Regions from separate parts of the Gorillibacterium terrae genome, predicted to be linked through region 4. Evidence: predicted binding sites of a transcription regulator. Region 4 holds the regulator's gene; each other region holds the start of a gene.
The links. The regulator Rex, encoded in region 4, represses fermentation and respiration genes when NADH is low (regulators of the CRP and FNR family bind a similar motif). The targets are predictions, from matches to a motif close to TTGTGAAATATTTCACAA.

Region 1 (7,526 bases), on a different contig from region 4:
TGAAGGTGGCTTCGCTGTGGGTATTGGCCGCGTAGGGGCCGAATTCCCGCAGGAGCTTCTCCTCGATCGGACCGTAAAGCCGGCCGCTCGCCGCCCAATCCGCATAGAGAATCCGCTTGACGCCGTAAGGGGACCGGAACGTGGCCCGATCCCCCACAATCTGCCCGCGGAAGCGGGAAAAATGCTGCTCCAGCTCGGTCCGGCTCCTCGTGCTGTTAACCAACCGGCATGCGTCCGTCATCCGCGCTCCCCCTCCATTCGCCCATGTCAGAATAGGGTATGCAGGGCGGAACGGGAAGGTTAGCTTTCTCAGATAAACAACTGCATGTCGGCTTCGAGTGCATCCTTCAGGTAGGTCTTGGCCTCGACGATCTGCAATTCGGGAATGAATTCCTCGGGCTTAAATCCCATGATCTCCACCGATAACTTGCAGGCGTAGAACTTGATATCTTTCTTCCTGGCCCCCTTGAGAAAAGCGGACAGCGGCGGAGCGTCGTCGTCCTCCATCATCTCAAGCAGCAGCTTCTTCCCCAAGCCGGCGTAGTTCATCCGCGACAAGGGCAGCTCGTCCGGTCCCTTCGGCGTCATCCGGCCCATCATCTTCTCGTAGAGCGTTTTGTCCTCGTCGGTCAGCTTCTCCGGATCACGCACAAGGAAGAGCCCCCAGAAGGCGAAGAACAGCGTCACCTCGGCGCCCAGCTCCCTGGTGCTGTTGGCCAGAATCAAAGCCGCCATCGCCTTGTCGTACTCCCCGCTGAACACGAGCAGGTTCATTCTTTTTTCCATTGGTGGTTTCCCATCCTTCCCGCCGAACCGGCAAATTGGCCGTACCCCGTATTGCATGATGTATGATGTAAGCCTGTGTTAGTTTTCACGAAGCGGCCGCGGGGTATGCACCGGCCGAGTGCGGGAGCTCGCCCGTGCCAGATTGTGACAAATGCCATTCCTCCGCTTCTCCCACCGGGAGCGCATGAAGCCAACGGCAAAAACCCCTTCAGGCGCAGGTGCGCCGAAGGGGTAAGGTACTCTATCGATATCGCAGGAGCTTGGAGAAGATAAACGTCGATTTACGCGTAGTACGCGTTGATCATGCGGCTGATGTCCGTGCTCGCTTCTTCCTCTTCATGAGACAGAAGGCCTTGTTCGGCCCAGCACTGACGGCAAATTTCTTCGGTGTGGCAGTTGGCGGCGTCATCGCAGGTATAGCAGAACTGCAGCAGGTTCATCGATACTTGATCGTGGTTCATCTCTTTCATCTCAATCACTCCCATCGTTGTTTACAAGTACATTGTAACACATTTCACATATAATAAAGTGATCTTTTTCACATTTTGCAAAAAAAGAATGAGAAATGATTTCAATGCCGGAACCAAAGCAAACTTGATTTCCATGAAGCCGGGAGCCTCCCCCCTCCATCCCTTCCGGCGATAAAGCATAGACACCGTTTACGGCGGACCAGCTCCTTCTCCTGGGCGATTAGGCGTCATTTATGATACTATCCCTGTATATCAAATTGCGGACAATCGGTCCGAAACCGAGGAGAAAGGCTGATAATGAGCAAATGAATGAAACGACGCCATCCTGTTTGACAGCTGAAGAAAAAATCCAAGCCGATTGCCGGGCTGTCCTGGCCGGCTATACGCTTCCCCCGCTTCGGGCCGTGGAGGCGCGGGAAAGCGGAATGAACAACACCACCCGGTACGCTGTCCTGGAGGATGGCAGCCTTCGGGTGGTGCGGATTTACGAGAACCATTCGGACGAAGCGAAGCTGCGGACCGAGCATGAGCTGTTACTGAAGCTTAGCCTCGCCCGGCTGCCCTTCGCGGTGCCTTGTCCCGTTGCGGCGGACAACGGCGCGACTTGGGTTACGACGCCGTCGGGCAAGCCGGCGGCGCTCTTTCACTACCTTGAAGGCGAGCGGCCCGGGCAGCAGGACCGCGCCTTGGCCGGCGAATACGGCCGCACCGTCGGCAGACTGGTGCAGGCGTTGGCTAAGGTGGAGCTCGCCGAGCCGCCGGCTTACCCCGCTTACGATGAGCTTCTGGACATGGCGGAAGAAGACATACGAAAGGTAACCGACTCTTTCCTGCGCTCGCCTGCCCTCGCTGCCGCGGCAGAGGATGCCGCGGAGCTGTTCGATCAGTTAATGGCCTTAAAGAAATTGGCGGGAGAGCTGCTTCGGCTCCCCCGCCAATTCATCCACGGCGACGTCTCGTTCGCCAATCTGCTGACGCAGGGCGGTCGCGTCTCCGCCGTGCTCGATTTCGAATTCGCCACGCGGGATATCCGCGCCATGGAGCTCGCGGTCTGCCTCGCCGAGCAGCTTTCCGTTCCCGGCGGGCTTGACGGGCAGCTCATTCGGGAGATGGTCGCCGGCTACGAAGCCATCCTCCCCTTGGAGGCGGAGGAACGAAGGTTGCTGCCTCTCCTCGTCAAGCTGCGCAAGCTGGACGTGTTCCTGCATTTCTGGCATCGCCGGGAGGCCGGACTCGACCCGGACGAGGTCCTGCTGGACCAAACGAAGCGGTCGGCCCGGGTCAACCGTTTCGTCGATGAAGCGCTTCGTTGAGCAGCCGTGCTCCACGAAGTGCTTCCGGAACGGCCGTCATGCTCCGGTCAGCGCTTCCCGAACGGCCGCTTCGAGCACATCCCCGATGCCTTCGCGGATCACCAGCTCCGCGTAGCGGTCGTAAGCGGTCGGCGTCCGGTTCAGAATCGCCAGCGGGCCATCCCGGTAATAGCCGATCAAGGCGGCGGCCGGGTTCACCGTGAGCGATGTGCCTCCCACCATCAACAGGTCGGCGTTCTGTAAGAGCCGGACGGCTTCCTCCAGAACGCCGAGATCGAGATTCTCCTCGTACAGCACGACCTCCGGTTTGATGATGCCGCCGCAGGCGGAACAGCGCGGGATTGGCTCGGAGCCGTCGGCAATCGCTGCAAGCGGATGCGGCTTTCCGCAGGACATGCAGCGATTCCTCAGCACCGAGCCGTGCAGCTCGACGACCCGACGGCTTCCCGCCGCCTGATGCAGGCCGTCGATATTCTGCGTGATGATCCCGGCCAGCTTGCCTGCTCCCTCCAAACGGGCGAGAGCGCGATGCGCTCCGTTCGGTTCTGCCTGCGGGTGCAGCAGCTTGCTGCGGTAGAAGGCGAAGAACTCCTCCGGATGCCGGTCGAAGAAGCTTCGGCTCAGCATCGTTTCCGGCGGGTAGCCGGTTCCCCCTCCGGTCCGATACAGACCGGTCGCCGAACGGAAGTCGGGAATCCCGCTTTCCGTCGAGGTTCCCGCTCCGCCGAAGAACACGATTCGCTTTGCTCGGCCGATCCGCTCCGCAAGCCGCTGCACGGAATCCATCACCGCTTCTCCCCCCTTTTCCTCTCCCTTTAGAATACGATGGACCCCTGCGCTTCTTTCAGCACCTCCGCCGAATGCTGCAGCTTCCGCTGCTCTTCTTCCGCCAGGTCCAGATGCAGCACCTCGACGATGCCGCTGCGGCCGACCACGCAGGGCATTCCCAGATAGGTATCGTCGAGGCCGTATTGTCCCTTCATGAGCGTAGATACCGTCAGGATGGAATGCTCGTCCCGCAGGATGCATTTGGTCAGCTTCGCCAGCGCAACGGCGATCCCGTAATAGGTCGCCCCTTTCAACTGGATGATCTGATAGGCGGCGTCGCGGACATTCGCGAAGATTTCGTCCAGCTCTTCCTTCTTCGGCGCCTTGTCCGGGTTGGCCTTGGCATACTCCGGCAGGCGCAAGCCGCCGATGTTCGCATGGCTCCAGACCGGCAGCTCCGTATCCCCGTGCTCGCCGATGATGTAGGCATGGACGTTGCGGGTATCCACCTGCAGATGCTGGCCGAGCAGGTACCGCAGCCGGGCGGTGTCGAGGATCGTGCCCGAGCCGATGACCCTCTCCGGCGGCAGACCGGAATATTTCCATGTGGCGTAGGTCAGCACATCGACCGGATTGGTGGCGATCAGGAAGATGCCGTTGAAGCCGCTGTTCATCACATCTTCCACGATGCCGCGGAAGATCTTCGAATTCTTGCCGATCAGATCGAGCCGCGTTTCCCCCGGAGCCTGGTTGGCTCCCGCCGTAATGACGACGATATCGGCGTCCTTGCAGTCGGAATAATCGCCGGCCCATATTTGGATCGGAGAGACGAAGGGCAGTCCATGGTTCAGGTCCTGCACGTCTCCGAGCGCTTTGTCCTGGTTCTTGTCGATAATGACCAGTTCCTTGGCAATGCCCCGGTTGAGAAGCGCAAACGCATAGCTTGCTCCAACCTGTCCCGTTCCGATCAGTACGACGCGGTCTCCTTTTTTGCTCATGACGGTGTCTCCTTTCGGCGTGCAAACCTCTTATGCTCTATGCTATCGTTCCAAATTCCAAACGGGCTTATGCCCTCGGGAGGTTGAACCTCCATGCGGTTGAATCCTGGAATGTTCCGCTTGGCTTCATCCGCAGGTTTATTTCGATGTTCGCATAAGATAGAAGGGATTGTCAAATGCTGCAAATCGAAACTCTCCGGATGGATGGAAAAGGCGATTGGAAGTTGTCTCCAATCGCCTAACTGAACTTTATTAGCCAACCAGAACTTCCTGAACCTGCTTCGCTTGCTCGGTCATCGGCTTGGCCTTTGCCATATTCCGTTGAGCCATGACGAGGCCGTGGTAAATCCCCTGCTTCTCCATGAGCTCGGTGTGGGTCCCTACCTCGGCGACCTTGCCTTTCTCCAGAACCAGCAGCCGATCCGCGTTCCGCAAGGTGGACAACCGGTGGGCAATGGCAATGGTCGTCCGACCTTTCGTTACCCGCTTCAATGCTTCCTGGATAGCCGTTTCGGCATCAATGTCCAAGGCTGCCGTCGCTTCATCGAGAATGAGAATCCTCGGATTGTTCAATACAGCCCGGGCAATGGCGATTCGCTGCCGCTCCCCGCCAGAGAGATTATTGCCGTTTTCCTCCACCTTGGTATCATACCCGTCCGCAAACTTGACGATAAAATCATGGGCGTTGGCAATCTTCGCCGCTTGAATGATTTCTTCCAGCGTGGCATTCGGCTTGGAGTATTTGATATTCTCCAGGATGGTGCCGCTAAACAGGAAGGTTTCTTGAAGGACTACGCCGATTTGAGAACGCAAATCCTCCTGCTTGATGCTCCGGATATTCATGCCGTCAATCTGAATGGAGCCTTCATTCACGTCATAGAAACGGGACACCAGGTTGATGAACGTAGACTTGCCGGAGCCGGAATGACCCACCAGCCCGATCATTTCCCCCTGCTTCACTTCTACGTTGACATCCGTCAAGACGGGCTCGTAGGACTTGTAACCAAAGGTTACGTTCTCAAAACGAAGCGCGCCTTGAATCTGATGTTCCTTGGATTCCACTGTATCTGCGATTTCAGGCTCTTGGTCGATTACCGAGAATACCCGGTCAATGGAGATTACCGCATTGGCAATCGTCCGAGGCAGGTACATCAGCCAGGTTAGCGGTCCATACACCATGCTGGCGTAGCCGGTAAATTGAATCAGCTCGCCAAGGTTCATATGCCCCCGGTTAATATACATGCAGCCAAGCAAGAGGATGATATACTGTCCGATTTGGATCAAGTAGTTGGATAAGGGCCACAGGACGCTGAACACCTGCTCCGTTTTCGTGGCAGCCACCGCAAAAGAGGTGTTATAGTCACGGAATCGGCTGATTTCCCGTCCTTCCTTGCCAAAGGATTTCACTACACGAATTCCGCTCAATACGTCGTGCAGAAAAGAATTCGCTTTGTCTTGGATCCGCCACTGCTTGTGAACCAGCTTCCAAATCACGTATTTCCAGAAATAAGCCTGCATATAGGCCACGATAGGAGCCGGAAGTATCACGATCAGCGCGAGCCGCCAATCTGCTTGAAACAGCAGGGCACTTACAGAAACGAGCATGATGGATTGGAAAAGAGCCGTTGTGAATACTTCTTGAATCAAATTCCGGATCCGATCCGTATCGGAGGAAATCCGGTTCATCAAGTCACCGGCCCGTTGAGAGGTAAGGAAGCCCAAGGACAAGGTCTGGATTTTGTCAAAAACCATCTTGCGCAAATCCGCCGCGATATTGGAGCTGACCGCCGCCATAATCCGGCCTTTGACGATATTCAGCAATTCTGTGGAAATCAGCGCGAAAGCCAACCCCGCGATAGCAAGCATAAACAGTCTTTCGTTGGGGCTTTCTCCGGCCGGAGGCTTCAATGCGGAGTTAACCAGCAGCTTTTGCAAATGAGGCCCCGTCAAAGATATCGCAGAGATCGCCACCAGCACAAGAAATCCCAGCAGTAACTTTTTCCAATGAGCTTTGGATATGTCGGCCAGCCGTCGCAGAACAGCCATCTTGTTCATGCATTTCGGGCATAGCCGGGTTCCCCCGATCAATGGCGCTCCGCATGTGGGACAGATGTATTCCTCTTCGTTATTGTAAATGCGGATTTTGCTGCGGGCAGCCATATGATTGAGAATTTGGGCGATATAGGCATACCGGGCCGCATGCTGCATCGACCCCCGGGCCAGAATCCGCTTCGCCCCATTCGTTTCCGTTTCCAGGATGGCATTGCCAATCAAGGGGATAACCTTATAATCGCGTCCTTCTGCGATTGCTCCCCTATCCTGAACCTTGCCGTCCTGGATAACCGCCCAATGGTCTTCCCCGATCACGAAGTACCCGGTGCTTTTCAAGCCACTCAGCGTTAAATCCGCCGGCACACGATAGTTAATCTCATCCCCTACGGCTTGTCGAGCCGCCTGCAGATCCGCTGCCGTCAATTCAAAACACAAATTCATTCCCGATCCTCACCCCTCTCCGGACCCATGCGGAAGTGTGCTACATGCACATCTCCACCATCCGGTATTCTTTATCGCTTAATTGGTCGATATGGGGAATGATAAACCGGTTTCCGTCCACGTCGGTGATTAACAGGGCTTGAGAGGATACCATCTTCACATTGCTTCCCCCGCTTTGCACCGTGAACCGGCAAGCCCCCGCCGTCGTTTGCGTATCCCAATAGGAATAGCCATACTCTTCCTTAATCGTTGACACCTTCGTGATTTCCGGTGCAAAATACCGCAGTTGGATGTGCTTCTCCAACAAACGAACGATTTCGTTCGGGAAATCATCCAGGGACTTGATGATCCCGATCTCCTTGTTCTCTATGGTTCTGATGGAAATGTACAACCGTTTATTCGTGTGGGGAAAAGAGCAGTGGAGGAATACCACCGGATGAACCTCTCCTCCTACGGTTGCCGCCAGCATTTGTCCTGTTGTTTCCTTGAACTCCGCATTTTCCGGGGTTAAGTAAACGATTTGGGCGGCATCCGTCAATTCGGATTTCTCCCTGATCTCCCGATTCCGGGTCAATTCCTGTTCTGCTGCGGTCATAACTATCCCACCCCTTTCATCTTCAGCGCTTCGTCGTGTTTCTTCACCAAGCTTTTGTAGATTCCATCCTTGCCCATTAACTCTTTATGGGTGCCCGCTTCGG
Region 2 (7,526 bases), on a different contig from region 4:
GATCTGATTCACCATCCGAGCAACGGCCCGGTGCTTTATCTCGGCAAGAATGAGGTTCCCGCCGCGACGCTGGCGGAGCTTAAGCGGCTGAATCCGCTCGGTGCGGAGGGCAATCGCGGCGTACAGGCCGTGATTGTGGGCGATGTCGGCGACCAGGTGAAGGAAGAGCTGAAGCAAGCGGGCTTTAAGACTGACCAGATCCCCGGCAGCGATCCGGCGGAAGTCGCCCGGGCCGTCGACCGCTATTATGCCAATACGGCGGGAGAGCTGCCGCAGAGCGTGATTGTCGCCTCCTCGGAGCAGGCCGAGTATACGCTGCCCGCAGTGAACTGGATCGCCCACATGCCGGAGCCGCTGCTCTATGTCGGGAAGGACGACATCCCGGCCGCGACGGCCGAGGCCTTGAAGGAAAGGGGCGGCCGCGCGCATATCTATCTGCTCGGGCCCGAATCGGTCGTTTCCGCCAAAGTCGCGGATGCGCTGAAGGAATACGGCACGGTGGTCCGCATTGCCGGAAACGATCCTTACCAGAACGCAGTGGCGTTCGCTTCCTACAAAGACGCCGCGACCGGCTTCGGCTGGGGGATTAGCGCGCCGGGCCACAACCTGTCGTTCGTCGCGGAGGGACAACCCGAACTTGCCATCGCGGCGGCTCCGTTCTCCCACCTCGGCAAGCATGCCCCGCTGCTCCTGACCGACAAGGGCTCGATGCCGGACGCCGTGATGAAGTACGTCATGAGCCTGGAGCCCAAATTCAAGGACTCGCCCGCGGAAGGACCGTACAACCATGCCTGGATCACCGGCGATGCGGCTTCGATCACGCCGGAGGCTCAGGATGAGATCGATCAGATGCTGGAGATTGTTCCGGCGAACGGCATGGATCAACATTCCGGGCATTGACCGATTCGAATGAGAGCTGTTGGCGGCGATGCCATGGACAGGCGGATACGAATCGTCAGCCGATCATCGGGTGCAGTCTTCCGTTCGAGAAAAGAGGCTGCGATGGACCGGAAAGCGTGTTGAAAGAAGCGGAAAGCGGGGCATCTAGCCCCGCTTTCCGCTGTCCTGCGCTTCTGCGGCCAGCAGCCTCTGCCATTCGCGCCGGACTATCTCTTCGTCCAGTTCCAGCCCGATCAGCACCAGATAGGGCTCGCCTTCATACCGAGCGCGGCTCCATTCAGCCCGCCCGCCGGCGAATTGCAGCAGCAGCATACCTTCGCCGGCGCAGACCGCATAGCCCTTGGCGCGCAGCAGCGGGCGGCCGAGACGGGCGAGGAACCGCTCGAGCTCCCGCCGCGGCAGGGCGGAGCTGTACGGGAACTCCAGCGTCAGCGTCTGCACGCGGGAGAAGGACGGTGCGTGCGGCGGTTTCTCCGGCGCGCCTGCTTGCACGCGCGCGGCCGGAGCCGTCCGGCCGGTTTGCTCCGGTCGGAAGCCGGAATCGCGCCGGACCGGTACGGTCGCTGTGCTCGCCCCCGCGCGGATTCCACCGAGCAGCGGCTCCGGGTCGAGCTGGCTGCGCACCGTGTGTTCCAGGGAGGCGTGCTCGTTCAGCCTGCGGACAGTCTTGGCGATCTTCGCCAGGACGGCGGGCGAGACAAGATCCGTCTTGTTGACGACGATCCGGTCGGCGACCTCGATCTGGCGGCGCAGGGTTCGCACCAGCTCCTTGTCGGCGGAGAAGACGCTGTTGTATTCCAGCAGATGCTCCGCATCGAGGAGGGTTACGATCTGACGGATGCGGACCTTGCCAAGGAGGCCGGGCTCGGTCAGGGCGTCCGCCACCTCTTCGGGATTGGCTACGCCGGTCAACTCGATGAGCAGCAGATCCGGCTTGGTCCGGATGAGCGTATCGAGGCCGGCGGCAAGCTCGCTCTTTTTGCTGCAGCAGACGCAGCCGTCGAGCAGCCGGGAGACGGCGGGGTCCCCGTTCTCGCGCAGAATCTCGCTGTCCACATCGCGTTTTCCGAGCTCGTTCATCAAGATGCCGGGACGAAGGCCGCGGACATGGGACGCCTCCAGGAGACGAAGCAGGAGGGTGGTCTTACCGCTGCCCAAAAAACCGCTCAAAATCAACACGGGAAGGCTCATACCATAGCTCCTTCATCGAGGTCTTCCTAGATAGATATGGGCCAAACCTCGGCCCTATTCCGATTGCGGAAGCGTACGGCATACCTTGTCCGGAACGCGAATAAGGTATAGATAAGACTTGCCACCCGTCTCCATTGGCGAAGGGAGGGTTATTGCGATGCGCGATTGGAGCTTGCGAACAAGCCTGCCATGGCTTGCTCTGTTCGGCCTGATATCAGCGACCGCGGTCATCCGGTTCGACCCTGGCTCCGGACGGCCGGGGAATGCCCGTCCGCCCGCCACCGAAGCCCTGTTGACCTTCAAAACCATGCTCTTCGGCATCGTGCTGGAAGCCCTGCCGTTCCTCCTGCTCGGGGTCGCCGTCTCCGCCTTCATGCAGGCTTTTGTCAGCGACCGGACACTCCGCCGCCTGATCCCGAATCATCCGCTCGGCGGGATCGCCGCGGCCGCCGTGCTGTGCCTGTTGTTTCCGCTCTGCGAATGCGGAATCGTGCCGATCGTCCGACGGCTAATCGCCAAAGGCATGCCGGCTTACATCGGAGTCGTATTCCTGCTGGCAGGGCCGATCTTCAATCCTGTCGTCTTCGCCGCAACCCGGGCGGCGTTCCGGACGGAGCCGCAGATGGCCTACTGGCGGCTGGGCTTCGGGCTGCTTGTCGGATGCTTAATTGCATTAATAGTTTATCTCATTAAAATGGACCGCCCGCTGAAATTCACCCGGGAAGGATTAAGCGGGCAAGCGGAGTCAGCCGAACCGGAAGCAGAGCCGCCGCTCTCCTTGTCCGAGCGGATCGCCCAGGCGGTTTCGCACGCAGGGCACGAATTCTTCGAGATGGGCAAGTACCTGCTGATCGGCGCGACTCTGACGGCGGTCATTCAGAGCGCCGTACCCCGCAGCGTGATGGCGGGCATCGGCCAAAGCCCGCTGACGGCCACACTCTTGATGATGGGACTTGCGTTTGCGCTGTCGCTGTGTTCCACCTCGGATGCCTTCGTTGCCTCAGCCTTTGCCGGAATGCTGCCGTCCGGCTCGCTGCTTGCGTTTCTCGTGCTGGGCCCGATGCTGGACACGAAGAGCCTGTTGATGATGCTGTCGGCGTTCCGGGGAAAGTTCGTACTGCTGCTGATCTTGCTCGTCGTGCTGCTGGTTCTCCTGGGTGCGCTGGTGATCGAACGGTTGGGGCTTGTCGGGAGCGGGGGGTGAGGATTCGGCGATGGGCATGAACCGAATGCCGGAGTTTCCGGAGGAAGCCAAGCGTAGGGCCGAGCGCAGCCGCGCCCGGCATTACCTCTTCCGGGCCGCGCTGCTGCTGGCATACTCGTGCTTTATTCAGCGTCTCGCCCGAAGCGGGAGCTTGCTCGAATACATCGCTCCGCGGATGGAAACGGCCGTCAAGCTGGCGTCGATCGGCCTGATTCTGCTCGCCGGAGCGCAGATCTGGATGGCGTTGGGAGGCAACCGCGGGCATCGGTTGTCCTGCGATTGCTGCGAGCCTGCGGCGTCGCCGAACGGCTTTCGTTCCGTCGGGCTGCTGTATGCGCTCTTCCTGCTGCCGGTGGTCTATGCCGTTCTGCTTCCGAACGGCATGAGCGGCAGCGGGCTGGCGGGCTCCCTGGGTCTTGCGCTCAGCGGGCCGGAGGGGTCGCAGGTGTCCGCCGTCCTGTCGGCTCCCGTCGACACCTGGGAAGGCAACGGTTCCGTTCCCGAAGCGGCGGGTCCGGCGGAGAAGGAGCCGGCAGCGGATGGGGCCGAAGCCTCCGCCACCGGCCACCCATCCGAACTTGCGGCACTGGCCCGGCGGTTGTATGGCAAGCCGGAAATTCTCGTCCCGGAGACCGGTTATCGGGAGGTGCTCCGCGCCGTCGCTCTCCATCTGGACCGGTTCGCCGGGAAGCGGATGACCGTAAGTGGCTTTGTCTTTCGGGAGAAAGCGATGCAGCCGAACGAATTTGCCGTCGCCAGGCTGGTGATGTCCAGCAGCGCCGCAGACGCTTCCCCCTTTGGCGTACTGGTCCGGACTTCGGGAAAGACCGATTTTCCGCAAGACACCTGGGTCTTGGTGAGCGGCACGATCGCAAAAGAGACGTACGGCGGCGAGCCGGTTCTCGCGCTGCGGGCCGACCGGGTGACCCGGGTTTCGGCTCCGTCCAATCCGTACGTCTATCCCTATGACGGGGCTTATGAGGATTTGGCGAACTGGCTGTCGATGCCATCCGAGTAGCGGGGCATGGAGGGCAGGACGGCAGGGATGAGCGTCCGCCGACCGGTTAACGGAATCGGCAGCGCCCGGTCCGTCGTTACCGGGGTTTGCGCAGTAGCCGGTTGACGGTTTCCCGCCTCAGGCCGATGAACTGGCCGATCTCATCCTGCGTCAGCAAATCCGTCAAGGTCGCCGGGGCGATATAAACCCTCAGCCACTCCTGCAATTGCTGCAGCTTCCCGGCCGGCGATACCTCCGTGAGTTGATCGACGCGCTGCTGCATCATGCGCAGCTTGTCCTGGAGCTGTTCGGCGATGGCGCGGAGCCGCTCGGGATCGCCTTCCAAGTCGCGGTACCATTCGTTCGAGGGAAGAACCGCGACCTCACTCGGCATAAGGGCGATGGCCGTGCCGTAATAAGGGTTCGGACTGATGAGCGAATGATGGGGTATGATTTCGCCGGGGAGAATCAGGTTGACCAGGAACTGGGAGCCGTCTTGGTGGACGCGGACGATTTTCAGCATGCCGCTCTCCAACCGATACAGCGGACCCTGCTCCCCTTGACGAAACAAGGTCTCGCCTTTTTGCAGGAACATGGGCAGCCTCCGTATCCTGCCCTTCGGGCAGGCTGTTAGGAATTACGTTGGTTCTCTTCGCATTATACGGGTTTAGGCCGCCGTGTCCAAGAGTCGGTTTTCAAAAAAACGGACCTGCCGATGGCAGGTCCGTTTTGGGTCTTAGCAGCATGGGAGAAGAGGCAGCCGCAGTTGTTCTCAGACGGCCGGGGGAGCCTGAATGAGCATGACATACAGGCTGGAACGGCCATCCGCCGAGCTGCTGTAGGAGAAGTCGGCATCGCCGGACAGGACTACTGTTTCGCCTTCCTTTACTTCGGTTTCAGCTCCGTCGGCGGTCACCGTACCCGACCCTTCCAGAACGAGAAGGTGCAGCTTGGTTCCGGGATGCTTGTGAACGGGCAGACGTTGACCAGCGTCGAAGCTGAGCACGAAGGCGACGAACTCCGGCTCGCGGTAGACGAAATGCTTGACGAACTTGCCCTCCTGATAATCCTGGAACTGTCTGAGCGTTTGGGTTTCCATGGTCATCCATCCTTTCGGTTCTTATCTGCTTCCATCTTTACATGAGAATGAGAATCAATTAGTGATTCAAATCACAAAAACCCTTTATCCGCCGTGCTAATTTGAAAAGGAAGAGTACAGCACCGAGTGAGAATGAGCGGCGGGCGCTGCCCATCCGGAAGAAGATAAGTCCTAAAGGAGAGTGCCATAGATGAGTGAGCTGATCAACAACCGCGAGCAGGCGGAGACGCTGAGTCCCGAGCGGCAGCGGCTGCTGCAGGAGATTATCCGGGACCTGCACAACGGGAAGACGGTCGACGAGGTGAAGGCCCGTTTCGACGAGGCCGTCGGGGATATCTCAGTGGCGGAGATTTCTCGGCTGGAGCAAGCCCTGATGGAGGAAGAAGGCATCCCGGTGGCGGAGGTGCAGCGCTTATGCAGCGTTCATGCCGCCGTATTCAAAGGCTCCATTAACGAAATCCATCGCTCGGCCAAGCCGGAAGAACAGCCCGGTCATCCGGTGCATACTTTCAAATTGGAAAATCGGGAGATCGAGCGCCTCCTCGGCTTCACGATCGCGCTGCATCGGGACCAATACACCCGCAGCCGGGACGAAGCGGGCCGCCTCAAGCTGGTCGAGGATCTGAGCCTGCTGTTTGATCTCGATAAGCACTACAGCCGCAAGGAAAATCTGCTGTTTCCCTATCTGGAGAAATACGGAATCTACGGTCCGACGAAGGTCATGTGGGGAGTCGATGACCGGATTCGCGCCGGGATCAAAGAATTGAAACGCCTGTGGACGGACGGGACCGCCGAGGACAGCGACCGGCTTGGGCTTCTGGAGCAGGTCACCCAGGATATCACGGAAATGATCTTCAAGGAAGAGAACATCCTTATGCCCATGGCGCTGGAAAAGCTCACGGAGGACGAATGGCTCAAGATCGCCCGGGAGAGCGGGGAAATCGGCTACTGCCTGGCCTCGCCCGAACGGCAGTGGGTGCCCGAACGGGCCGCCGATCCGGCCGAGGCGGCGGAAGCGGCCGGGGGAAGCGGCGCGCTGCCGGCAGCGGACGGCTTTGTCCGGATGGAGACGGGAACGCTGTCGGTGCTCCAGCTCGAGACGCTGCTCAATCATCTGCCCGTGGACTTGACCTTTATCGACGAGAACGATGTCGTCCGGTATTTCTCCTGTGGGAAGGAGCGGATCTTTGCCCGAACCAAGGCGGTCATCGGCCGGACCGTTCAGAACTGCCATCCGCCGCAAAGCGTTCACATCGTGGATCAGCTCCTGGCCGATTTCAAAGCCGGGGTAAAGGATGCAGAGGACTTTTGGATTCCGTTCAAGGATAAATTCGTCTATATCCGTTACTTCGCCGTGCGCGACGGGGGAGGGCGGTACCTGGGTACGCTGGAATTCACCCAGAACATCAAGCCGATCCAGGAGCTGGCAGGCCAGAAACGGATCATGTCCTGATCCGGCGACATCGTGTAACCGTGGTTGGATGACGCATCGAAACCAGCTGTCCGCATCCTCCCCGAAGAATGCATAACGACAAAAAAAGCTTGCCCGATACGGGCAAGCTTTTTTAATGCAGCAAGCAGAAGGTTGGTTGAAATACGGAGGAAGGAGAGGCGAGAGCAGTGGGTTTCCCGTCCCCCGCCTGCCTCAGAAGCTGCGATACACGTAAGGATTCTTCGGAGCGTCTATGCTCTGCCAGGAGGTGACCTCCAGCACGGGAAGCGTCTGTTTGAACGGCTGGTACAGCTCGGAGGAGAGAGTGCCGGTGACATGGACCCAATCGTCGTCCTTCAGCACGGTGCCCTTGGGGAAGTCGACCAGCATGCCGAAGACGCCAGAATCGGCGGCGCAATGGATAAAGCCGAAGCGGAATACGAAGTAATGGTTGCCCTCCACCTGTTCCCCCTTATACACGAAGCCGTCGAAGGAAACCGTCTTCCCCATGAATTCCCCGGGGAAATTGTAGAGCACTTCCATGCCTTTGAGGTAATTCGGGTCCGTCAGGGCGATGCTGTCCTTGCCCGCGAACTCGGATAATTCCTTCTTCTTAAGCTTGTCGTAGCCTTCCTTGCCGTAAAAGATACTGGTGTCCGGGCGAAGGAATTGGTGATTGCCCGGGTTGTCCGCCGAGACGTCG
Region 3 (7,526 bases), on a different contig from region 4:
CCTGAAGCCGGTGGCCGTGCCCGTGCGGCCCAGCGTGAAGCGGATCGGCGAAGCCGCCGTGACGATGGCGTACAGCCGCCCGAAGCTGATCGGCGGCCCGCGCGCCGTGTACGACCCGGCTGCGGCCCGGGAGCTCGGGACCTGCGAATAGCGGGTTTCGCGCGGAGACCGTGCCGGTCGTGTCGGCCGTGCTGCAGAACGAACAAGAGGATACAGCCCTTATCATAAGAATGAACCCTTGGGAGGATGGACATGGAACATTTGCGCAAGCAGGACCCGGAGCTTCTCGCGGCGATGGGGAAGGAACTTACCCGCCAGAAGCGGAATATCGAGCTGATCGCATCGGAGAACTTTGTCAGTCCCGCCGTTCTGGAGGCCATGGGCTCCGTGCTGACGAACAAATACGCCGAGGGATACCCCGGCAAGCGGTACTACGGCGGCTGCGAGTTCGTCGATGTCGTGGAGAACATCGCCCGCGACCGCGCCAAGGAGATCTTCGGGGCGGAGCACGCCAACGTGCAGCCGCACTCCGGCGCCCAAGCCAACCTCGCCGTCTACCTGGCGGCGCTGAAGCCGGGTGACACCGTCCTCGGCATGAACCTCGCCCACGGCGGCCACCTCACGCACGGCAGCCCGGTCAACGCGTCCGGCCTGCTCTACAACTTCGCCGCGTACGGCGTCCGCGAGGACACGTTCCGCATCGATTACGACGAAGTCCGCAAGGCGGCCTTCAAGCACCGCCCCCGGCTGATCGTAGCCGGCGCGAGCGCTTATCCGCGCATCATCGACTTTGAGGCGTTCGCCTCCATCGCCCAGGACGTGGGCGCGCTGTTCATGGTCGACATGGCCCACATCGCCGGGCTGGTAGCCGCCGGCGTTCACCCGAGCCCGGTCCCGCACGCCCACTTCGTTACCACGACGACGCACAAGACGCTGCGCGGTCCGCGCGGCGGCATGATCCTCACCCGCAAGGCGTGGGCGGCGGCGATCGATAAGGCCGTCTTCCCCGGCACGCAGGGCGGTCCGCTGGAGCATATCATCGCCGGCAAGGCCGTTTCCTTCGGCGAAGCGCTTCAGCCGGAATTCAAAACCTACGCCGAGCAGGTGGTGAAGAACGCCAAGGTGCTCGCCGAGGAACTGATGGCCCAGGGACTGACCATCGTGTCCGGCGGCACCGACAACCACCTGATGCTGGTCGACCTGCGCAGCATTGACATCACCGGCAAAGCCGCCGAGCACCTGCTCGACGAAATCGGCGTCACCGTCAACAAGAACGCCATTCCCTTCGACCCGGCCAGCCCGAACGTGACGAGCGGCATCCGCATCGGCACACCGGCCGCGACATCCCGCGGCATGGACGAGGCGGCGATGAAGCGGATCGGCCAGATCATCGCGCTGGCGCTCAAGAACCCGAACGACGAGGCCGCCCTGAACAAGGCGCGCGGCATGGTGGGCGAGCTGACCGACCAGTACCCGCTGTACGAGGGGCTGACGTATTGATGATGCCGCCGCAGGAACGGCACCGCGCTTATTCCGGGTCGCCCTGGGAGGCCAAGGTCGGCTATTGCCGGGCCATCCGCATCGGCGGCCGGATCGAGGTGGCGGGGACGACCGCCATGAAGGACGGCGCGGTGGTGGGCGAGGGCGATGCGTACACCCAGACACGGTGCATCCTGGAGACCATCCGAGAGGCGCTCGGCACGCTCGGCGCCGAACTGAAGGACGTCGTGCGTACCCGCATGTTTGTCACCGATATCTCCCTCTGGGAGGAAATCGGGCGGGCGCACGGCGAATTCTTCCGGGGCATCGATCCGGTGGCCACGATGGTCGAGGTGCGGGCGCTGATCGATCCCCGGCTGCTGGTCGAGATCGAGGCGGAAGCGGTTCTTGCCGAAGGATGCCCGTAAGTGGTTATACTATCGCCGGAGCAGCAAAGCCGGAGCAGCAAACAGGCCGTTTTTCTTCCCGTACCGGGGAGGAAAGCGGCTTGTTTTTTTGAAGCTCGACGGTAAACCGGTTTAAGGGAAGAACCCCTCTTTCGACAAATTGCGGCATTTTCTTGGAATATCCTGTTCAAGGTTTTGGAAAAGATTAAATGAATCGGTTGTGCTATAATGGACAAAGTTTTATGAAAAAAACGGTGGAAAGCCGTTCGGGAGGATAACTGATGGGACAAGTATATGTTTGCGATCATCCGCTGATCCAGCACAAATTGACGTACATCCGGGATGAGAACACGACGACCAAGGATTTCCGCGAGCTGGTGGACGAAGTGGCGACCCTTATGGCCTATGAGATTACCCGCAGCATTCCGCTGGAGACGGTAACGGTAAAAACCCCGGTAGCCCAGACCGAATCGAAGATCATCTCCGGCCGGATGCTCGGCCTTATTCCGATTCTGCGCGCGGGCCTCGGCATGGTGGACGGCGTGCTGAAGCTGCTCCCCGCCGCCAAGGTCGGCCATATCGGCTTGTACCGCGATCCCGAGACGCTGCAGCCGGTCGAATACTACACCAAGCTGCCGACGGACGTGACCGAACGCGAACTGATCGTCATCGACCCGATGCTCGCGACCGGCGGGTCCGCCATCGCCGCCATCAGCGTGCTGAAGAAGCTGAACTGCACGCAGATCAAGCTGATGTGTCTGATCGCCGCCCCGGAGGGCATCAAGGCCCTGCAGGACGCCCACCCCGACGTGGACCTCTACGTCGCCGCCGTCGACGATTACCTGAACGACCACGGGTACATCATTCCCGGTCTCGGCGACGCGGGCGACCGTCTGTTCGGCACGAAATAACGTCCGGTTTGTCGTGAAACTCCCGGCCTTCGCGGCCGTACGATAAAGGAGCTTGACGAAGCTTGGGTCAAGCCGAAATCTCCGGCGCGGAAGCTTCCGCGCCGCCACGGTCTGGGAAAGGAGTTCCTCATGAAACGTCTGAAAGTAATGACGGTTTTCGGGACAAGGCCCGAGGCCATCAAGATGGCTCCGCTCGTGCTGGAGCTTGCGCGTCACCCGGAACAGATTGAACCGCTCGTCTGCCTGACCGCCCAGCACCGTCAGATGCTGGATCAGGTCATGGAGACCTTCGCCATCAAGGCGGATTACGACCTGAACGTCATGAAGGACCGGCAGTCGCTCGAGGAGATTACCGTTCGGGTGATCCAGGGGCTGATGCCGGTGTTCGCCGAAGCGAAGCCCGACATCATTCTCGTGCACGGGGACACGCTGACCACCTTCCTCGCGAGCTACGCCGCCTTCCTCCAGCAGATTCCGATCGGCCACGTGGAAGCGGGCCTCCGGACCTGGAACAAGCTGTCGCCGTATCCCGAGGAAATGAACCGGCAGCTCACCGGGGTGCTGGCCGATCTGCATTTTGCCCCGACCGGCTGGTCGGCGGGCAATCTGCTGAAGGAGAACAAGCCGGCCGACCGCGTCTATGTCACCGGCAACACGATTACCGACGTGCCCCGCTACATGGTGCGCGAAGGCTATACGCACCCGATGCTCGACTGGGCGCAGGGCAAGCGCCTCGTGCTGATGACAGCGCACCGCCGCGAATCCCAGGGCGAGCCGCATCGGCAGATTTTCCGCGCCGTCAAACGGATCGCCGACGAGTTCGAGGACATCGCCATCGTCTATCCGGTGCACCTGAGCCCCGCCGTCCGCGAGCCGGCGAACGAAATCCTCGGCGGCCATCCGCGCATCCGGCTGATCGATCCGCTCGATGTCGAGGACATGTACAACTTCTATCCGCACACCCACCTGATTCTGACCGACTCGGGCGGTTTGCAGGAGGAAGCTCCTTCCTTCGGCGTGCCCGTGCTCGTGCTGCGGGATACCACCGAGCGTCCGGAGGGCGTGGAAGCGGGAACCCTGGAGCTGGTCGGGACCGAGGAAGAGGAGGTCTATGCCCGAACCCGGGCCCTGCTCACCGATCAGGCGCTCTACGGACGGATGAGCCGGGCGGCCAATCCGTACGGAGACGGCCGGGCGTCGGAGCGGATCGTCCAGGCAATCAAGCATCATTTCGGCTTGTCCCCGGAGCGGCCTGAGCCCTTCGGAACGAACTGAACGCATGCGTGCAAACCGACCAGGAGGCCGGCGGGACCTTTTGTCCCGAACCGGCCTGTTTTCTTTCTGGGAAGGGCGCTACGGGCGCTGGATGGGTTTTTGCCAAGGCTATGAAAGTTGTGGGCGGGCAACTCGAAAAACCCAATATTGGCAAGGGTTTGTGCCTCTTTTCGCAATCTGGGTATAAAGCCCCATATAACAGTTATCTGAAATTGTCAATAGATTCAGTCACAGTGGAAACGGTAGCAAACGCAACAAAACGACACAAGTCTTGATTTATCAAGGTTTTTTTGATGCTCGTTCACAGAAGTTTATTTTTTGGCCGAATTGACATGGGTTCCTGCCTTAGCTACAATGAATGAGGATTGTTTGCGCTATTTTTACGCTGATCGCATCCGTGAAAGTTCTCACCTGCAACCGCTTCTTTTGGAGGAGGGAGTCTCACATGCCGGACCCCGGTTCCCATAAGCCCAATGAAGCTTGGAAGGCTGCCGGACTGGTCGGCACGCTCGGCGTGGAGGTGGCGCTCGGTATTTTGGGAGGGTACGCGGTCGGACGCTGGATCGACCGATTGACGAACGGCGGCAAAGCCTGGATGATTGCAGGCACGCTGACCGGTCTCGCGCTGGGACTCGCCGGAGCGGTTCTCCTCATCAAGCGCTACTTGGAGGAAACGAATGGATGACCTGGCCGTACTCTTGAGAAAGTTATTCACTATAGCCCTCTTGTTCATCGCCGTCTGCCTCGTGGCGGCGCTTTTCCTTCCGTCGGCCCGACCGGCGCTCGCGGGACTTGCGCTCGGAACGGCGGCCAGCCTGGCGATTTCCTGGAATCTTGGTTATCATACCAAGCGCTTTGCCAATCATCTTGTTCAAAAGTCGGAGAAAAAGCAGAAGGGTTTCGGCTACATAACGCGCGTCTGCATCGTCATCCTCGCCGCCATGATCGCCGTCAAGCTCCATGCAAGCCTGGTCGGACTCGTCGCCGGACTGGTGTTCATTCAGTTCGGCACGATTCTCTACGGCATTTTCTCCGCTTTTAAAAACCATTAAGAGCAAGGCCGGGGAAAGGGGTGAATTATATCCATGCATGAATTTCCGATATGGGATCTGGGACATGGCATCAAGATCGACCTCGCCAGCTTGCTGACGCTCTTGGTGACCTGCGTGATCGTCTTCGTGATCGCCCGGCTCTGCGTCCGGAAGCTGTCCGTGACCAACCCCTCCAAGATGCAGAACTTCCTGGAGTGGGTCGTGGAGTTTATCCAAGGCATGATCGCGAGCACGCAGGATCTCAAGACGGGGAAGAAATACACGTCGCTGGCGATGACCCTGATCCTCTTTATCTTCATCGGCAATCTGCTCGGCCTCCCGTTTTTCGTCACGTCGGAAGCCCATCATCCGGTCGAGTTGTTCGGCCACACGGTGGTCTCCCAGGCGGCGATCGACGATGCTATTGCCAAAGGCCATGAAGGTGCCGAGGTCTCCTGGTGGAAATCGCCGACGGCCGACCTGTCCGTCACGGCGGCGCTCGCGCTGGTCGTCATCTCGATCGTTCACTTCAGGGGCATGACGAAGAATACACGGCATTACTTCAAGCATTATGTCGAACCCTATCCCATCTTCCTGCCCGTCAACATCATCGAAAATCTGGCCAAGCCGCTGACGCTTGCCCTGCGTCTTTTTGCCAACATTTACGCCGGGGAAGTGCTCATCTCGACCATCTTGATGGCCGGGGCGTTCGGCACGCCGCTCATGGCGGTGTGGCAAGGGTTCAGTATCTTCATCGGCGCCATCCAGGCGTACCTCTTCACGATCCTGACGCTGGTCTACATCGCACAGGCGACCGTGCACGAGGACGCGCATTGACTTTCGGTCGGTTAAGACCGCACTTCATTTCAGCTACACCCCCGCGGATAGCGCTCGCTTGTTCCGAACGGGGATCACCATACCCATCCAAAATTAGCTTAGGGAGGATTTTAAACAATGGGAGTATATGCATATCTTGCAGCAGCAATTGTAGTAGGCCTCGGCGCCATCGCCGCCGGTATTGGCAACGCCCTGATTATCAGTAAGACGGTCGAAGGGATCTCCCGTCAGCCGGAACTGCGCGGCACGCTCCAAAGCACGATGTTCATCGGCGTCGGTATCGTCGAAGTTGTGCCGATCATCGGTGTCGTCCTCGCCTTCATGTTCTACTTTGGCGCCTAAGTTCACATATTCCAGGTTTGGCGGGGAAGGCCTAAGCCATCCGCGCCTTCCTTTTACTTGGACGGTTGCATGCGGCTTTGTTGCCGAAGGGAGGATTTACAGTGACGTTTAATCTGGGAAATTTCTTGATCACCATCGTCGCCTTCGTGGTGCTGTACCTGCTGCTGAACCGTTACGCGTTCGGTCCGCTGTTCGGCGTCATGGAGAAGCGCCGTGAATATATCCAGAGCGAAATTCAGAAGGCCGAACAGGGACGCGCGGAAAGCGTCCAGTACCTGGAGGATCAAAAGCAGGCGCTGGAGACGGCCCGCAAGGAAGCGTTCGGTATCGTCGAGCAGGCCCGTCAGGCCTCGAATCACCAGACGGAGGAAATTCTGCACTCGGCCCGGGAAGAAGCATCCCGCATGAAGCAGGACGCCCTCCAGCAGATCGAGACGGAGAAGGACAAAGCCATCGCCGCTCTGCGCGGCGAAGTGAGCGACATGTCCGTCCAGATCGCCTCCAAGATCATCCGCAAGGAGATCGATCCCCGCTCGCAAAAGCAGCTGGTTGACGATTACCTGAAAGAGGTTGGGGGACAATCCTCATGAGCAAGGACACGGCAGCTTCCAAACGGTATGCCAAGGCGCTGTATGAGCTGGCCCGGGAACACGGCAATGTCTCGGCCGTGGAGGAGGACCTGAAGCAGGTCGCCGCCGCCTTTGCCGAAAGCGAGGACCTTCGCGGGGTTCTGGGACATCCCAGCATCGCCCCGGAGGCGAAGAAGAACGTGATCGCCGCTCTGTTTGACGGCAAGGTGTCGACCGAGGTGTCAAACCTGCTGAAGCTTCTGGTCGACCGCCGACGGGAAGCGCTTCTGCCGGAGCTCGCTGCCGATTACAGCAAGATCGCAGGCGAAGGAATGAAGCAGGCCGAAGCGGTCGTAACGACCCCGTTCCCCCTTACGGAGGAAGAGTCGGCCGAGATCGCCCGGGAATTCGGGGCCAAGATCGGCAAGACCGTCAAGGTGGTCAACGTCATCGACACGGATATACTCGGCGGACTGACGGTCCGCATCGGCGATATGCTGTACGACGGCAGCCTCTCCGGCCAGCTGGCCCGGCTGCGCAAGAGCTTGGTTTCACGCAAAGCACAGTAGATAGGGGTGAGTTCCTTGAGTATAAGAGCGGAAGAGATCAGCACGCTGATTAAAAGCCAGATTGAAAACTATCAGGCCGATATGCAGGTTTACGAAATCGGCACAG
Region 4 (7,526 bases):
TCTTCCTTTGTCCATCCCGAGGTCTCCATCCCGCCCTTCATCGTCTCCCTTACCGGAATCGACGACGAACTGGTCCGAGAGGCCCCGCCGATCGAACAGGTCGTGGCGGAGATGCAGCCCTTTTTGCAGGACAGCGTGCTGGTCGCGCACAACGCCGGCTTCGATTTTGCTTTTTTGCAGCGGGCTCTCGAGGATTCGGGGTACTTTAAGTTCAACGGCATGGTGCTCGACACGATGGATCTGGCGCGCATCTGCTTTCCGACGCTGCCGAGCCTGGCTCTCGGTAACATTTGCACAAGTCTGGAAATTCCGCACGAGCGTCCCCACCGGGCCGATTCCGACGCGGAGGCGACAGCCCTGCTGTGGCTCAAATGCTTGAGCCGGTTTCAGGATTTCCCGCTGCTGACGGTTCAAAGGATCGCGTCCGTGTTTCGCGACGATCCGTCGGACTTTGCCTGGTTCATCGACCAGGAAGCGGCGCGCAAGGAGCGCTCGGCGGACGTCGATCCGGACAGCGACCGCTATTTCCGGCAATTTTTCCTCGCGGCGGAAGATTGGGGCACGGATTCGCCTGAACGGGACGAGGCGGAGACTTCCCGGCATCTGGGAATGCCGTTTCCCGAGTTTTACGAGGGCGTTAAGGCCGCGCTCCGGGAATCCTTCGACGTCTTCGAGGAACGGCCGGCGCAGGACCAGATGACCGAAGCGGTCGCTTCCGCGTTCGGGGACAGCAGTCATCTGCTGGTCGAAGCCGGGACGGGAACGGGCAAATCGCTCGGCTATCTGCTGCCCGCCCTCTATTATGGCATCCGCGAGCAAAAAAAAGTCATCGTCAGCACGCATACGATCAACCTTCAGGAGCAGCTCAGACAGCGGGACCTGCCGCTCTTGCAGCAGATCTTCCCGGTCGAGTTCCGGGCGGCCCTGCTCAAGGGCAGAAGCCATTACCTCTGCCTTCGCAAATACGAGCAGAAGCTTACGTACGCCGAATACGAGCACGGCCGGGAGGACCGGCTGATGGCAGCCCAGATGGTAGCGTGGCTGACCGAATCGGAGCGGGGAGAGGACGAGGAGCTTCACTTCGGCCGCGGCAGCATGGAGTTCTGGCGTTCGGTTTCGAGCGACGCCGATTCCTGCCTGAACCGGAACTGCCCTTGGTTTAAGAAGTGCTTTTACCACCGGGCCCGCAACGAAGCGAACGAGGCGGACCTGATCATCACCAATCATTCGCTGCTCTTCACCGACATGAAAGCGGAGCATCGCATTCTGCCGGGCTACAAGCACCTGATCGTCGACGAAGCCCACAACTTCGAGGATGTGGCGGTCAAGCACCTGGGCTCCGAAATTTCCTGGTATTCCTTTGTGAACGCGGTCACGCAACTGTTCCGCGACGGACGAGGAGGCCAGCTCCCCTTCGTTCGCAATCGGCTGCTGCACGCCGAGGACATCTCCCGGGACAAAGCGGGCGTGTGGATCGAAGCGATCGACGAGGCCCAGCCCGCGCTCCTCGATATCCGCGAACGCTGGGAGGAGCTGGCTTCTCTCCTCTATGAGATGCTGGCCTTCTCGGGCGGAGACGGCGGCGAAGGCCCGCTGACGCTGCGCATCCCCGAGGGACGCCAGCCGGCGGGCTGGGGAACCCTGCTCGACCGGGAGGAAGAGCTGTACGCCCGGATGACGGCGGTGCTCAAGTCGCTGGATAAGCTGATCGTCGAGATGAAGGATCAGGAGGAGCTGTTGGAGCTGCAAGGGCTTGTTACCAACATCGCGGGCGGCATCAAGGAGCTGTACCGGCACCGGGATGCGCTGCGCTTCTTCCTGAAGCAGTCCGACAGCGGTTTCGTCTACTGGATGGAAGGGACGACCCAGCAGCGGATCAAATCGCTGCAGCTGCTCGCCGTACCGATCGACGTCAGCGCCATGCTGCGGGATGCGCTCTTTTCGGTCAAAGACAGCGTGATTCTCACTTCGGCCACCTTGTCGGTCGGCAAGACGTTCAATTATATAACCGAGCAGCTTGGCTTGCAGAAGGCGGCCTCGGAGAATCGGCTGCGGACTGTTCTGCTGCCGTCTCCGTTCCGTTACCGGGAGCAAGCCCTGATGATCATCCCGCGGAATTTCCCCGTTCTCCGGGGCGTGAAGGGCGAGGCGGAATTCATCGCGGCCCTTACCGATTCCCTCGCCGAGGTTGCCAAGGCGATGAACGGCCGGATGCTGGTGCTGTTCACCTCTTACCGGATGCTCCGGCAGGTGCACGGCGAGCTGAAGGACCGGCTCGGCGGAGAGGGGATTCAGGTACTCGGCCAAGGCATCGACAGCACGAGCCGCAGCAAGCTGGTGAAGCTGTTCCAGGGAGGAGGAACCAGCATTCTCCTCGGGACGAGCAGCTTCTGGGAAGGGGTCGACATTCCCGGCGAAGCGCTGAGCTGCCTGGCGATCGTTCGGCTGCCCTTCCAGCCGCCCAACCATCCTTTGGTTGAAGCGAAGAGCGAGAAGCTCAAGGAGGCGGGACAGAATCCATTCATGAAGCTGTCGGTCCCGCAGGCGGTTATCCGGTTCAAGCAGGGCTTCGGCCGCCTGGTGCGCACGGCGAACGACAAGGGCATCGTGATGGTGTACGACACGAGAATTCTGGAGACGTATTATGGGAAGCATTTCTTGTATTCGCTGCCGGGCCCGAAGATCGAGCATATGACGGTCGGCCAAGTGGTTCCGCGCATTCACGAATGGATGGAAGGGGAAGAAGAGGCATGAAGACGACGACGGAGAAAATATCGGAGGCGGTGGTACGCCGCCTGCCCGTTTACCTGCGCTACTTGACCGAACTGATGGGAAACGGGGTTCAGACGGTTTCCTCCCAAGACTTGGGGCGGCGGCTTGATCTCAATCCGGCCCAGATTCGCAAGGACCTCGCCTATTTCGGCGATTTCGGCAAGAAGGGCATCGGCTACGATGTCGAGTACCTGATCGAGAAAATCCGCCACATCCTGAAGCTCGACCGCGACATCGCCGTCGCTCTGGTCGGCGCGGGCAACTTGGGCAAGGCGCTCAGCAACTACAACGCGTACTTGAACGACAACATGCGCATCGTCGCCCTGTTCGATTCCCAGCCCTCGATTGTGGGCACGACGATCAACAACCTCACCGTCCAGCCGATGGAGGAGATGGTGGCCACGGTCAAGGCGCAGCACATCCGGGTCGGCATCGTAACCGTGCCCGGCTCCGAGGCGCAGAAGGTGGCCGACGATCTCGTCGACGCCGGCGTCGAAGCGATCCTGTCCTTCGCTCCGGCGATTCTGAAGGTGAAGGAAGGCGTCCGCGTGCATTACGCCGACTTTACCACCGAGCTGCAGAGCCTGGCTTATTATCTGGAGTAGGCTCGCCAAGGCCGACGAACGGCCAGACTTACGCGAACCCAAACCAAACGGGCTGCCCGATCCGGAGAACAACCGGAGGGACAGCCCGTTTATTCGTATGCTTTTCAAGTGGAGGAACGCTTGTCTTAAGCGTAACGGAGAATGATGCTGTCGAGAATATTGGCGACGCCTTCGCAGGCATCCGTCGCTTTTTCCAGACGCTCGTACAGCTCCTTGATCTTGAAATCGCTGTAAGGGTCGGTCGGCGAAGTGAAGATTTTGCGGATGCCTTCGCGCAGCAGCCGGTCGCCTTCGTTCTCGTAGCTGTTGATGATGACCGTATGCTCGCTGATCTGGTTGTATTTTTTCTTGGCCAGGAGCTTGAACGCATCCAGGATGTGTTCGCAGGCGCCGACGATGACTTCGGCGAATTTCAGCATGTAATCGTCCGACTTCTCGATGATCAGGTAGTCGAATCGGGCGGAGGTCTCTTCGATATAGTCGATGACGTCGTCCATCCGGTTGGCCAGGTCCATGATGTCCTCGCGGTCGAGGGGCGTGATGAATACCTTGTTGAGCCCGCGGTAAATCATGTGGGTGATGTTGTCGCCCTTATGCTCCAGGTCCTTCAACTGATCGATATATGTGACGGGCGGTTTGGCCCCGCTCATCGCCTCGCGGAACAGGTTGGCCGCCACCAGCGTGTTCTCGGCCGCTTCTTGCAAGAGTCCGTAAAAGTCCGTGTCGCTTTTCTTCTGAAACATGGTGTCCTTTGCTCCTTTTGGATAGAGATTAACCGGGTCTGTACGGGCAAGCCGTAAAGAGATATCTATCAGTTAAAGTAACATAAACATTCGGCACAAAGCAATGAGCGGCGCCACATTGGCTTACCCTCGAAGCGGACGGGCGCCTTGCTTTTGCCGGAAACCCGTTGTACATTGGGAAGGAAGCCTCAACTGTGAAAGGAATCGGTGCGATGAAGCGCATTTGGATCAAGAACGGAATTTTTTTGACGGCAAATGAACAAGAACCTGTCTTGCGGGGTTCGATGGTCGTGGAGGGGGACCGGATCGTCTATCTGGGAGCTGCACTCCCGCCGGAGGAAGAAGCGAAGGGCTTCGACGAGATCGTCGACGGCACCCGCCGGCTGTTCATGCCCGGACTCGTCAATACCCACGGGCACGCGGCGATGTCGCTGCTTCGCGGAGTCGGCGACGATCTCGCGCTGCAGGTCTGGCTGGAGGAGAAGATGTGGCCGAACGAAGCCCGCTTCACGGCGGAGGACGTCCGGGCAGGCACGCTTCTGTCGATCGTCGAAATGCTTAAATTCGGAACCACCGCCTTCGTGGACATGTACGATCATATGGATGAAGTGGCTCAAGCGGTGGAGGCGTCCGGCATGCGCGGCGTGCTCGCCCGCGGCGTCATCGGGCTGTGCCCGCCGGACGTCCAAGAGACCAAGCTGGCGGAAGCGATCCGCTTTGCCCGGGAATGGAACGGCGCGGCGAACGGGCGGATCACCACGATGATCTCGCCGCATGCCCCGTATACCTGTCCGCCGGAGTACATCCTCCGCTTCGTCGAGGCCTCCGCCGAGCTGAATCTGCCGATCCACACCCACATGTCGGAGACGGCGCGCGAAGTGGAGCAGAATGTCCGCGACTACGGGGTAAGACCGGTCGAGCATCTGGAGAAGCTCGGCGTATTCGACCGCCCCTGCCTGGTTGCCCACGGCGTTCACCTGAACGCGGAAGAGATCGCGATTCTGGCCCGCCATGACGTGCGGGTGTCGCATAATCCCGGCAGCAACCTGAAGCTGGCGAGCGGCATCGCTCCCGTACCGGAGCTTCTGCACGCCGGAGTCAAGGTATCGCTCGGCACGGACGGCTCCGCCAGCAACAACAACCTCGACCTGTTCGAAGAGATGCGTCTCGCCGCGTTGCTTCATAAAGGAGTGAGCGGCGACCCCACAGCCATTCCCGCCTTCGAAGCCTTCCGCATGGCGACGGCGGCCGGGGCCGAGTCCGTATGGCTGCCCGAGACAGGACGGCTCCAAGCCGGCAAGAAGGCGGATTTCATCGCCCTCGATATCGATCAGCCGCATTTCGAGCCGGCCTCCAATTACTTGTCCCATGTCGTCTATTCCGCATCGGCCAAGGATGTTACGGACGTGTGGGTCGATGGGCGGGCGCTGGTTCGGAACGGCGAGTGCGTGACGCTCGACGAAGAGAAGATTAAAGCGGAGTTTCGCCTACGCTATGCGAAGCTGATGGGGGCCTGATGGCCATTCGGATGTCGAGCCGGCGGGGATCGCGTTCGGGAATGCGGCTCGGAACGAAGATCCTGCTGATTGCGGTGGTCGTTCTCGGTGTCTTGACATTTGTCGGCTACCGGTTTTATCTGTCCATTCAATCGCAGATTTGGAGCGATGAGGATGCAGCCGTGCAGACGGCCATGGCCCAGACCTCTTTGAAATCCGTAGACCGGGTGGATTCGTATGTCGGCGATGCGCCGATGATGATCGTGGAAGGCGCGGACGGCGAGGGCCGGAGCATGCTGGTGTGGGTGGCGGGCAATGAGACGCACAGCGAGTTTGCCGATGCAGGGGTCACCAAGGAATGGGTGCGCAAGCAGACCCTCATGGATAGCCCGGGAGTAGAGCTGCTGCGCATTGTACCGGCGATGTTCAACGGCGATTACGCCTGGCAGTCGTTTTACCGAATGAAGGGCGAAGACGGCAAGAAAAAGCTCTACTACAACTTTTACCGGTTTAAAGACGGAGCGCTGCTCGACAAGTGGCTCCTCAGTCTGCAATAAGCATGGTTGAGAATCCCTGGGTCATTTCCCGGGGATTTTTTCAGTGTTTTTTCATTTTTGCCCGCACGAAGCAGCGAAATGTGATATACTATTGTCTATCAGCTTGTTGCATCAAAATCTAGTAATGAAAGGCGGACGTTAATGAAGCTCAAAGTATTGCCGATTCTTATCGCCCTGCTGACCTCCGGAACTCTTCTTTTTGGCGGATGGTTTATGTATCGCAGTTATGCGATGGAGAATCCGCTGGCTGATCTCGTCAAAAAAAATGCCGGTGTGGAGCAGGTTGACGCCACTTTTTCCAATAAGCAAGTCGTTGTTTCCTTAAAGCTGTCCCAAGACGCCAATCTCCGCCAGATCTATCAGTCGATCAAGACCGATGGAGCCTCGCTGGTCGGGGGCCGCGAGATTCAAATCAACGTGCAGAGCCAGTCCTCCGCCGCCATTGACGACTGGTGGTCGAATGCCCTGTTCGGCGTGGCCCAGGCGATGGATACGAAAAAATACGGGGATATCCCCGAGTTGTTGAATAAGCAAGCCAAATCGGTTCCTTCGCTTCAAGCGATGACGGAAATGGACGAGGTCAATGTCTATATCCGGTTGACGGACGGTCAAAACAGCAAATATATCATCCTGCCGCGGGTTCCGGCATCCATGGGAGTGTGGCCGAATGAATAAATACTGGAAAGAAATCGCCATCGGCGCCGTGATCTCCGGGTTAATCTTCCTGGCCTTCATCGGCGTTAATATTGTGCCTTTTCTGACGCTCGTCGTTTTTGTCGCGGCCTTCTTCCTGTTCACGCGCCCGAAGGGCGGAGCCATCGCCACGGCGGTGGAACGCAAGTCGAAGCCGCGGACGCCGTCTTATCTGACCTTTGAAGATATCGGCGGCCAGGACCGCGCGAAGAATGAATTGAAGGAAGCGCTGGACTTTCTCATTCGTCACGATGAGATCAAGAAATTCGGTATCCGCCCGCTGAAAGGCATTCTGCTCGAGGGGCCTCCGGGAACCGGCAAGACCCTGATGGCGAAGGCCGCGGCGCACTATACCAATTCCGTGTTCGTCTCGGCCTCGGGCAGCGAATTTGTGGAGATGTACGTCGGCGTCGGCGCGAGCCGTGTCCGCGACCTGTTCAAGGATGCCCGTACCCGTGCGCAGAAAGAGAACAAGGACAGCGCGATCGTCTTCATCGACGAAATCGACGTGATCGGCGGCAAGCGGGACGGCGGCCAGCATCGGGAATACGATCAGACGCTGAACCAGCTCCTGACCGAAATGGACGGGATTCATACCACGGAAACTCCGCGGGTGCTCATCATGGCCGCTACCAACCGCAAGGAAATGCTGGACAGTGC

Region 1: the regulator Rex is predicted to act here: its motif matches at 4,505-4,522, upstream of ACSEXS_RS09080 (L-lactate dehydrogenase).
Region 2: the regulator Rex is predicted to act here: its motif matches at 5,451-5,468, upstream of ACSEXS_RS07975 (DUF438 domain-containing protein).
Region 3: the regulator Rex is predicted to act here: its motif matches at 4,231-4,248, upstream of ACSEXS_RS20530 (AtpZ/AtpI family protein).

The regions. Positions count from the first base shown of each region.
Region 1 is NZ_JBPPGI010000001.1:2,037,518-2,045,043, forward strand. It holds gene ACSEXS_RS09055 (aminotransferase class V-fold PLP-dependent enzyme) at 1-241, opposite strand, end outside; gene ACSEXS_RS09060 (DsrE/DsrF/DrsH-like family protein) at 310-786, opposite strand; gene ACSEXS_RS09065 (hypothetical protein) at 1,068-1,247, opposite strand; gene ACSEXS_RS09070 (phosphotransferase) at 1,586-2,569, shown strand; gene ACSEXS_RS09075 (NAD-dependent protein deacylase) at 2,606-3,355, opposite strand; gene ACSEXS_RS09080 (L-lactate dehydrogenase) at 3,385-4,335, opposite strand; gene ACSEXS_RS09085 (ABC transporter ATP-binding protein) at 4,588-6,390, opposite strand; gene ACSEXS_RS09090 (DUF1854 domain-containing protein) at 6,869-7,423, opposite strand; gene ACSEXS_RS09095 (ABC transporter ATP-binding protein) at 7,426-7,526, opposite strand, start outside.
Region 2 is NZ_JBPPGI010000001.1:1,804,751-1,812,276, forward strand. It holds gene ACSEXS_RS07945 (cell wall-binding repeat-containing protein) at 1-900, shown strand, start outside; gene ACSEXS_RS07950 (CobW family GTP-binding protein) at 1,045-2,091, opposite strand; gene ACSEXS_RS07955 (permease) at 2,249-3,295, shown strand; gene ACSEXS_RS07960 (TIGR03943 family putative permease subunit) at 3,306-4,313, shown strand; gene ACSEXS_RS07965 (Crp/Fnr family transcriptional regulator) at 4,390-4,887, opposite strand; gene ACSEXS_RS07970 (cupin domain-containing protein) at 5,065-5,391, opposite strand; gene ACSEXS_RS07975 (DUF438 domain-containing protein) at 5,582-6,844, shown strand; gene ACSEXS_RS07980 (TIGR03943 family putative permease subunit) at 7,037-7,526, opposite strand, start outside.
Region 3 is NZ_JBPPGI010000007.1:78,203-85,728, reverse strand. It holds gene ACSEXS_RS20555 (TIGR01440 family protein) at 1-151, shown strand, start outside; gene glyA (serine hydroxymethyltransferase) at 253-1,500, shown strand; gene ACSEXS_RS20545 (RidA family protein) at 1,500-1,907, shown strand; gene upp (uracil phosphoribosyltransferase) at 2,168-2,797, shown strand; gene wecB (non-hydrolyzing UDP-N-acetylglucosamine 2-epimerase) at 2,927-4,072, shown strand; gene ACSEXS_RS20530 (AtpZ/AtpI family protein) at 4,518-4,757, shown strand; gene ACSEXS_RS20525 (ATP synthase subunit I) at 4,750-5,124, shown strand; gene atpB (F0F1 ATP synthase subunit A) at 5,158-5,940, shown strand; gene atpE (F0F1 ATP synthase subunit C) at 6,058-6,282, shown strand; gene atpF (F0F1 ATP synthase subunit B) at 6,384-6,872, shown strand; gene ACSEXS_RS20505 (F0F1 ATP synthase subunit delta) at 6,869-7,420, shown strand; gene atpA (F0F1 ATP synthase subunit alpha) at 7,436-7,526, shown strand, end outside.
Region 4 is NZ_JBPPGI010000002.1:540,032-547,557, forward strand. It holds gene dinG (ATP-dependent DNA helicase DinG) at 1-2,754, shown strand, start outside; gene ACSEXS_RS12550 (redox-sensing transcriptional repressor Rex) at 2,751-3,377, shown strand; gene ACSEXS_RS12555 (DUF47 domain-containing protein) at 3,503-4,120, opposite strand; gene ACSEXS_RS12560 (amidohydrolase) at 4,333-5,637, shown strand; gene ACSEXS_RS12565 (cell wall elongation regulator TseB-like domain-containing protein) at 5,637-6,173, shown strand; gene ACSEXS_RS12570 (hypothetical protein) at 6,315-6,848, shown strand; gene ACSEXS_RS12575 (AAA family ATPase) at 6,841-7,526, shown strand, end outside.